Linked DNA regions of Methylorubrum extorquens. The protein of the gene in region 1 binds, or shares a complex with, the protein of each later gene. Links are inferred from orthologs where the notes say so. Each region holds a gene or a part of one and is shown in the gene's direction. Other genes may lie near its edges. The genes, in order: mfd and uvrA.

Region 1 (4,460 bases):
CGCCGCACGCTGTTTCGCGCGTGGCACCGCGGCATTCGCGAGATGGACCTGATCATGGGCCGCTTCGCCGATGCCGAGATCGGTAAATTGTCCGAGGAGGAGTTGACGCAGTTCGAGGCGCTGATCGAGGTGCCCGACCGCGATCTGTTCCGCTGGCTCACCGGCGAGGACGCGACGCCGGAGAACTACGACACCGCCGTGTATCGCCGGCTCAAGGCGTTTCATCGGCACGACGCGCCGATCCACAACTGAACGTTTGCCGCCGCGGACAGCTTCCTGAGGACCCACCGGCATTCCCTTCGCACGAGCAGGCGGATGAAGGGGCGGCTCATGCCCCTCCGGAAGCGGCGCTCCCCTCTACCCGGCCCTCGCTGACGTGAGGGTCATCCTCCCCCCGTAAGAAGGGGAGGGCGACGACGTCGAGCGCACGCAGAAATCAACGAACCGATGGCCAAGCCCCAACCCAAGCCGCCCGCTCCGAAGCCGCAGACCGCCCGCTTCGCCCTGCCGAAATCGGCGCCGCTGACCAAGGCGCTCGATGCGATCAAGCGCGGCGACAGCCCGACGCTGGCCTCCGTCCCCGACGGCTTCGACGCGCTGGTGGCGGCCGATCTCGCCCGCGCGCTGTCCGGCTCGTTCGAGGGGCCGGCGGTGCTGGTCCACGTCGCCCGCGATTCCGGCCGCTCCAACGCCTTCCAGAACGCGCTGAAGTTCGTCGCCCCCGAGATCGAGGCGATGAGCGTTCCGGCCTGGGACTGCCAGCCCTACGACCGCGTCTCGCCGAACGGGGCCATCGCCGCCCAGCGCATGACCGCGCTCTCTCGGCTCACCCGCTCGCGCTCGTCGGAGGAGAAGCCCCGCATCCTCTGCACCACCGTCAACGCCTTGGTGCAGCGGGTGCCGCCGCGGTCGCGCGTGGCCGTCGAGACCTTCTCGGCGGCGATCGGCAACGTGGTGCCGATGGACAAGGTCGTGGCCTGGGTCGAGGCGAACGGCTTCCTGCGCACGGGAACGGTGCGCGATACGGGTGAATACGCCGTGCGCGGCGGCATCCTCGACCTGTCGCCGCCTGGCCTGCCGAACCCGATCCGCCTCGACTTCTTCGGCGACACCCTCGAATCGATCCGCGCCTTCGATCCCGAGACGCAGCGCACGGTGGGGAGCCTGCGCTCCCTCGATCTCGTGCCGATGAGCGAGGTGCAGCTCACCACCGAGACGATCCGGCGCTTCCGGCAGGGCTACCTATCGAGCTTCGGCGCGGCGACCCGCGACGACCGGCTCTACGAAACGGTGAGCGAGGGCCGGCGCTATGCCGGCCTCGAGCACTGGATGCCGCTGTTCTACGAGCACCTCGACACGCTGTTCGATTATCTCGGCGACGTGCCGATGCTGTTCGACCCGCAGGTCGAGGAGGCGGCCACCGAGCGGCTCGCCCTGATCCAGGACTATTTCCAGGCCCGCGAGGCGGCGCTGAAGAACCCGCAGAGCGGCGTCGCGCCCTACAAGCCGCTGCCGCCGCGCGCGCTCTACCTCACGCCCAACGAGTGGAAGAGCAAGGTCGAGGCCGGCACGGTGGCGCGGCTCACCCCGTTCGCGATGCCGGATTCCGACGCGCTTGCGGTGATCGATTGCGGCGCCAGGGCCGGGCGAAGCTTCGCGCCCGAGCGGGCCGACGACGCGGCCAGCGTGTTCGATGCGGCGGTCGCGCATATCCGCGATCTCCAGGCATCCGGGCATCACGTGATCCTTGGATCCTGGTCCGAAGGCTCGCGCGACCGGCTCTGCGGCGTGCTGACCGACCACGGGCTCAAGAAGCCGACGGTGATCAACACCTTCGCCGCGGTCAACGCGCTCAAGCGCGGCACCGATTTGGCGGTCGCGGTCTGGGGGCTGGAATCCGGCTTCACCCTCGACCGGCTCGCCGTGGTGGCCGAGGGCGACATCCTGGGCGACCGGCTGGTGCGCCAGAAGCGCAAGTCCAAGCGCCCGCAGGACATCATCCTGGAAGTGCAGGCGCTCCAGCCCGGCGACCTCGTGGTCCATGCCGACCACGGCATCGGCCGCTTCGTCACGCTCAAGACCGTGACCGCGGCGGGCGCGCCGCACGACTGCCTCGAACTGCAATATGCCGGCGGCCTGCTGCTGCTGCCGGTCGAGAACATCGAACTCCTGACCCGCTACGGCTCCGAGGATTCGGAGGTCGCGCTCGACCGCCTCGGCGGCGGGGCATGGCAGGCCCGCAAGGCCAAGATGAAGCGCCGCATCCTCGAGATGGCCGGCGACCTCATCAAGATCGCCGCCGCGCGCTTCGTCAAATCCGCCCCGCGCCTCCAGGCGCCCGATGGCCTCTACGGTGAGTTCGCGGCCCGCTTCGCCTTCCAGGAGACCGAGGATCAGGCCAACGCCATCGACGCGGTGCTCGACGACCTCAATGCCGGCCGCCCGATGGACCGGCTGGTCTGCGGCGATGTCGGCTTCGGCAAGACCGAGGTGGCGCTGCGCGCCGCCTTCGCCGCGGCGATCTCCGGCAAGCAGGTGGCGGTGGTGGTGCCGACCACGCTGCTCGCCCGCCAGCACTTTCGTACGTTTGCCGAACGCTTCAAGGGCCTGCCCATCAACGTCGCCCAGCTCTCGCGCTTCGTCTCCGCCGGCGATCAGCGGCAGAACCGTGCGGGCTTGGCCGAAGGCCAGGTCGATATCGTCGTCGGCACCCATGCCCTGCTCGCCAAGAACGTCGCGTTCAAGGATCTCGGCCTCATCATCGTCGACGAGGAGCAGCATTTCGGTGTCGCCCATAAGGAGCGGCTCAAGGCGCTCCAGGCCGACGTGCACGTGCTGACGCTCTCGGCCACCCCGATTCCGCGCACGCTGCAACTCGCCATGACGGGTGTGCGCGAACTCTCGATCATCGCCACGCCCCCGATGGATCGGCTGGCGGTGCGCACCTTCGTGACGCCGTTCGATCCGCTGCTGGTCCGCGAGGCGCTGCTGCGCGAACGCTACCGCGGCGGCCAGTCGTTCTACGTCGCCCCCCGCATCGAGGATCTGGCCGAGGTCAAGCGCTTCCTCGACACCGAAATGCCCGAGACCACCGTCGCGGTCGCCCACGGCCAGATGGCGGCGGGCCAGCTCGAGGACGTGATGACCGCGTTCTACGAGGGCAAGTACGACGTGCTACTCTCGACCACCATCGTCGAATCCGGCCTCGACATCCCCACCGCCAACACGCTGATCGTGCACCGGGCCGACATGTTCGGTCTAGCCGCGCTCTACCAGTTGCGCGGGCGCGTCGGGCGCTCGAAGGCGCGGGCCTACGCCCTGTTCACGACGCCGGCCAACCGCCAACTCACGACCCAGGCCGAACAGCGCCTGAAGGTACTCCAGAGCCTCGACACGCTGGGTGCCGGCTTCCAGCTGGCCTCCCATGATCTCGACATCCGCGGCGCCGGCAACCTCTTGGGCGATGCCCAGTCCGGCCACATCAAGGAAGTGGGCTACGAGCTCTACCAGCAGATGCTGGAGGATGCGGTCACCGCCCTGAAGGCGGGGATCGAGGAGCCGGTGGAGGAGGCGTGGTCGCCGACCATCGCGCTCGGCGCCCCGGTCACGATCCCCGAGGACTATGTCGAGGATCTCACCGTCCGGCTCGGCCTCTACCGCCGCCTCTCGACCATTGAGAACGACGCCGAGATGGAGAGCTTCGGCGCCGAGCTGATCGACCGCTTCGGGCCGCTGCCGCCGGAGGTGGAGCAGCTTCTGAAGATCGTGACCATCAAGATCCTGTGCCGCGAGGCCAATGTCGAGAAGGTCGAAGCCGGGCCGAAGGGCGTGGTGGTCCACTTCCGCGAAAAGTCCTTCGCCAACCCGCAGGGGCTCGCCGCCATGGTCGTGGAGCAGGGCTCCTTCGCCAAGGTGCGGCCCGACATGAGCGTCGTGTTCATCCGCGAACTCGACGGCATCCCGCGACGGCTGAAGGAGACGACGCAGATCCTGCGCGGGCTCGTGACAATTGCAAAGCGCGCCAAGAAGGCGGCGTGACCGAGCCTTCGCCGTTGGAGTGGGATCGACGGCGCAGGCGTGTCACGTGCAAGAGACATCGCGGCGCGGGAGATCTCGCTCAACTCACGCTGTGCGTTGATGAATCGCTTGAAGCGGCAGGTCATTTCGAGTGACGTGCCAACAATTCTTGCATCTCGAAAAATAAAACGAGCCTTGATAAAGCTTCATTCGAGTCGCATATAGATCTTATCGATGCGAGGCCGGATTTTCTGGGCCGTGACGCCTCCGCAGGGCGGTTCTCATTTTCCTTCGTTATCGGTCGAACGACATAGCTCGGCGCTGCATGGTGCTGGGCTCTCTAGCTACATCCTGCGGAGACAAGGACATTTTATGAGCATCGGCACCGTCAAGTGGTTCAACGAGCAGAAGGGCTTCGGCTTCATCCAGCCTGAGGACGGCTC
Region 2 (3,951 bases), 310 kb from region 1 along the record:
CTCGCCGTCATCGGCTTCCTCTGCGCCGCGCTGGCGTGGTGGCTCACCGGGCGGCTCGGCTTCCTCGCGGGCGGGCTCGTGCTCGTGGCGAACTGGCCCTACACCCTCATCGTGATCATGCCGGTCAACCGGCGCCTCGACGCCATCGTGCCGACGGAGGCGGGGCCGGAGGTCCGCACCCTGGTCGAACACTGGGGCCGCCTGCATGCGGGGCGCATCGCGCTCGGGAGCTCAGCCGTGCTGATCCTGTTCGGAACACTCGCGACCTTGGCGGTTGCTTGAGCGATTGAGAGTACCTCACAAAACGCCCGGTTACCGGCCGTTTTCCCTCGAGACGCGACAGTGCAACGGGCCTCTCGTGAGAGATCGTTAGGCCGGCATTGCCGTCGTACCCGTTCCGTTCTAGTGGTTTCACGCCGCCCGGAACCCATCTTCCGTCCCCGGAACCTGTTCTTCGCGCGGCGCGCCCGCTGCCCGCCCGAACAGGTCGGCGGCCGTGCATCGGGTCGCTCGGATCGTCGCAGAGATTTTGTCGTCCATGGCCACAGCCAAAGCCCGCAAAGCCGAGACCGCGGCCAAAACGCCGGCCAAAACGGCGGCGAGGAATACGGCCAACACGAAGGCCAAGTCCGAGGAGCAGGCCGACGCGCGCCTCTCCGCCCTGTTCGACGCGGCGGGCCCGAGCGCGCGCGACACCCGCGTCATCTCGGTGCGCGGCGCCCGCGAGCACAATCTCAAGAACGTCGATCTGACGATCCCCCGCGACCGGTTCGTGGTGTTCACCGGCCTGTCGGGCTCGGGCAAATCGTCGCTCGCCTTCGATACGATCTACGCGGAAGGGCAGCGCCGCTACGTCGAATCGCTCTCGGCCTATGCCCGCCAGTTCCTGGAGATGATGAGCAAGCCCGACGTCGATCAGATCGATGGGCTCTCGCCGGCCATCTCCATCGAGCAGAAGACGACCTCGAAGAACCCGCGCTCCACCGTCGGCACGGTGACCGAGATCTACGACTACATGCGCCTGCTCTGGGCGCGGGTCGGCATCCCCTACTCACCTGCCACCGGCGAGCCGATCGAGAGCCAGACCGTCAGTCAGATGGTCGACCGGGTGCTGGAGCTGCCAGAGAAAACCCGGCTGTATCTCCTCGCGCCCGTGGTCCGGGGGCGGAAGGGCGAGTACCGCAAGGAGATCGCCGAGTTCCAGAAGAAGGGTTTCCAGCGCCTGCGCATCGACGGCGAGTATTACGCGATCGACGACGTGCCGAAGCTCGACAAGAAGCTCAAGCACGACATCGACGTGGTCGTGGACCGCATCGTCGTGCGCGACGACATCGCCGCGCGGCTGGCCGATTCCTTCGAGACCGCGCTGGAACTCGCCGACGGCATCGCCGACATCGAGTTCGCCGACGCGCCGGAGGGCGAAACCCCCAAAAAGATCACGTTCTCGTCACGCTTCGCCTGCCCGGTCTCCGGCTTCACCATCCCCGAGATCGAGCCGCGGCTGTTCTCGTTCAACAACCCGTTCGGCGCCTGCCCGACCTGCGGCGGCATCGGCCACGAGATGCGGATCGACCCCGAATTGGTGATCTCCGATTCCGCGCTCACGCTGAAGCGCGGCGCGGTGGGTCCCTGGGCGAAATCGACCTCACCCTATTACGACCAGACGCTCGACGCGCTGGCCAAGCATTTCGGCTTCAAGACGACGGTCGCGTGGTCGGCGCTGCCCGAGCAGGCCCGCGCGGTGATCCTGTTCGGCACGGGCAAGGAGTCGGTGCGCTTCGACTACAACGACGGCCTGCGCTCCTACTCGGTCAACAAGCCGTTCGAGGGCGTGATCCCGAACTTGGAGCGGCGCTACAAGGAGACTGAGAGCGACGCCTCTCGTGAAGAAATCGGCCGCTTCATGAGCGCCACCCCTTGCGCCGCCTGCGAGGGCAAGAGGCTCAAGCCCGAGGCGCTCGCGGTCAAGATCGACCGGCAGGATATCGGCCAGGTCACCGCCCTCTCCGTCCGCGAGGCGCATCGCTGGTTCTCGGAGATCTCGGGCAAGCTGACGGACAAGCAGAACGAGATCGCGGTCCGCATCCTCAAGGAGATTCGCGACCGGCTGACCTTCCTCGTCGATGTCGGCCTCGAATACCTGACGCTCGCCCGCGGCTCGGGCTCGCTCTCGGGCGGCGAGAGCCAGCGGATCCGGCTCGCCTCGCAGATCGGCTCGGGGCTGACCGGCGTGCTCTACGTGCTCGACGAGCCCTCGATCGGCCTGCATCAGCGCGACAACGAGCGCCTGCTCGGCACGCTCAAGCGCCTGCGGGATCTCGGCAACTCGGTCATCGTGGTCGAGCACGACGAGGACGCGATCCTCCAGGCCGACTACGTGGTCGATGTGGGTCCGGGGGCGGGCATCCATGGCGGCGAGATCGTCGCGCAGGGCACACCGGAGGAACTCCTCAAGGATCCGGCCTCGCTCACCGCGAAGTACCTCACCGGCGAACTCTCGGTGCGCACGCCCAAAGCCCGGCGCAAGCCCGGACGCGGGATGCTACGGCTGGTGGGCGCGCGCGGCCACAACCTGAAGAACGTGACGGCGGAAATCCCGCTCGGCACCTTCACCTGCATCAGCGGCGTTTCCGGCGGCGGCAAGTCCACGCTGATCATCGATACACTCTACAAGGCGGCGGCCAAGCGCCTCAACGGCGCCCTGGAGCACCCGGCCCCGTTCGAGCGGATCGACGGATTGGAGCATCTCGACAAGGTCATCGACATCGACCAGTCGCCGATCGGCCGCACCCCGCGCTCGAACCCGGCGACCTATACCGGTGCCTTCACCCCGATCCGCGACTGGTTCGCCGGCCTGCCCGAGGCCAAGGCCCGCGGCTACCAGGCGGGACGCTTCTCCTTCAACGTGAAGGGCGGGCGCTGCGAGGCGTGCTCGGGCGACGGCGTCATCAAGATCGAGATGCACTTCCTGCCCGACGTCTACGTCACCTGCGACGTGTGCAAGGGCAAGCGCTACGACCGCGAGACGCTGGAGGTGCGCTACCGCAACAAGTCCATCGCCGACGTGCTCGACATGACGGTGGAGGAGGCTGCCGACCTGTTCAAGGCCGTGCCGTCCATTCGTGAAAAGATGGAAACGCTGGCGCGCGTCGGGCTGCACTACGTCCGCGTCGGCCAGCAGGCGACCACGCTCTCCGGCGGCGAGGCGCAGCGGGTGAAGCTGTCCAAGGAGCTGTCGAAGCGGGCCACGGGCCGCACCCTCTACATCCTCGACGAGCCGACCACCGGCCTGCACTTCCATGACGTCGCCAAGCTCATGGAGGTGCTCCACGAGCTGGTCGATCAGGGCAACACCGTGGTGGTGATCGAGCACAACCTCGAAGTCATCAAGACCGCCGATTGGGTGATCGACATGGGCCCCGAGGGGGGCGACGGCGGCGGCCGGGTCGTGGCGCAGGGCACACCCGAGGAGATCGCCGCGAGCACGGCGAGCCATACCGGGCGCTTCCTGCGTGAGGTGCTGGCACGCCGCCCGGCCGGGACGGCAGCGAAGGACGCAGCCAAGGACGCCGGCAAGGACGCCGGCAAGGCGAAGGCAGGCGCCGCATCGCGCCGCCGCACCAACGCCACGGGCCGTCAGGCCGCCGAATAGGGCGCACCGGCCGATGCGGGCGGGCCGGCGCAACCTGATGGCGATGGGTTCCCGCGCTGCCGGAGAGCCGGGCCGAGGGAGCGATTCGGTCGGCTGAGCCGGCCGGTCCGGCCCTTGGTGACGGCGCGGCCGGTGCGGCCGAGCCCCAAACCCGCATTCGCACTTGCGCAACTGCCCGGCCCTTCCTGCCGAAGGATCCCGGCCGGATGCGGCGGTCAATGACTTGAGGACAATGTACTATTTCGCCTGAATCCCGTTCGCGGGATGGCATCCGTCCAAGATGGATTGCGTTAAGAGGT

Evidence for each region.
Region 2: the proteins of mfd (region 1) and uvrA are in contact, whole or in part, in a crystal structure (PDB 4DFC), measured with the Escherichia coli proteins. The link is inferred for Methylorubrum extorquens from one-to-one orthologs.

Annotation. Positions count from the first base shown.
Region 1 is NZ_JALJXF010000001.1:1,785,621-1,790,080, reverse strand. The notes cover bases 82-4,238. They hold mfd (transcription-repair coupling factor), read left to right. Parts: upstream 82-447; coding sequence 448-4,038; downstream 4,039-4,238. Other genes in these bases: J2W78_RS08505 (succinate dehydrogenase assembly factor 2), read left to right, coding at 82-252. Outside these bases: more of J2W78_RS08505, read left to right, coding at 1-81; J2W78_RS08495 (cold-shock protein), read left to right, coding at 4,390-4,460. UniProt on the Escherichia coli protein: Couples transcription and DNA repair by recognizing RNA polymerase (RNAP) stalled at DNA lesions. Mediates ATP-dependent release of RNAP and its truncated transcript from the DNA, and recruitment of nucleotide excision repair machinery to the damaged site.
Region 2 is NZ_JALJXF010000001.1:2,091,385-2,095,335, forward strand. Bases 205-3,852 are described here. They hold uvrA (excinuclease ABC subunit UvrA), read left to right. Parts: upstream 205-538; coding sequence 539-3,652; downstream 3,653-3,852. Other genes in these bases: J2W78_RS09830 (DUF1772 domain-containing protein), read left to right, coding at 205-282. Also shown: more of J2W78_RS09830, read left to right, coding at 1-204. UniProt on the Escherichia coli protein: The UvrABC repair system catalyzes the recognition and processing of DNA lesions. UvrA is an ATPase and a DNA-binding protein. A damage recognition complex composed of 2 UvrA and 2 UvrB subunits scans DNA for abnormalities.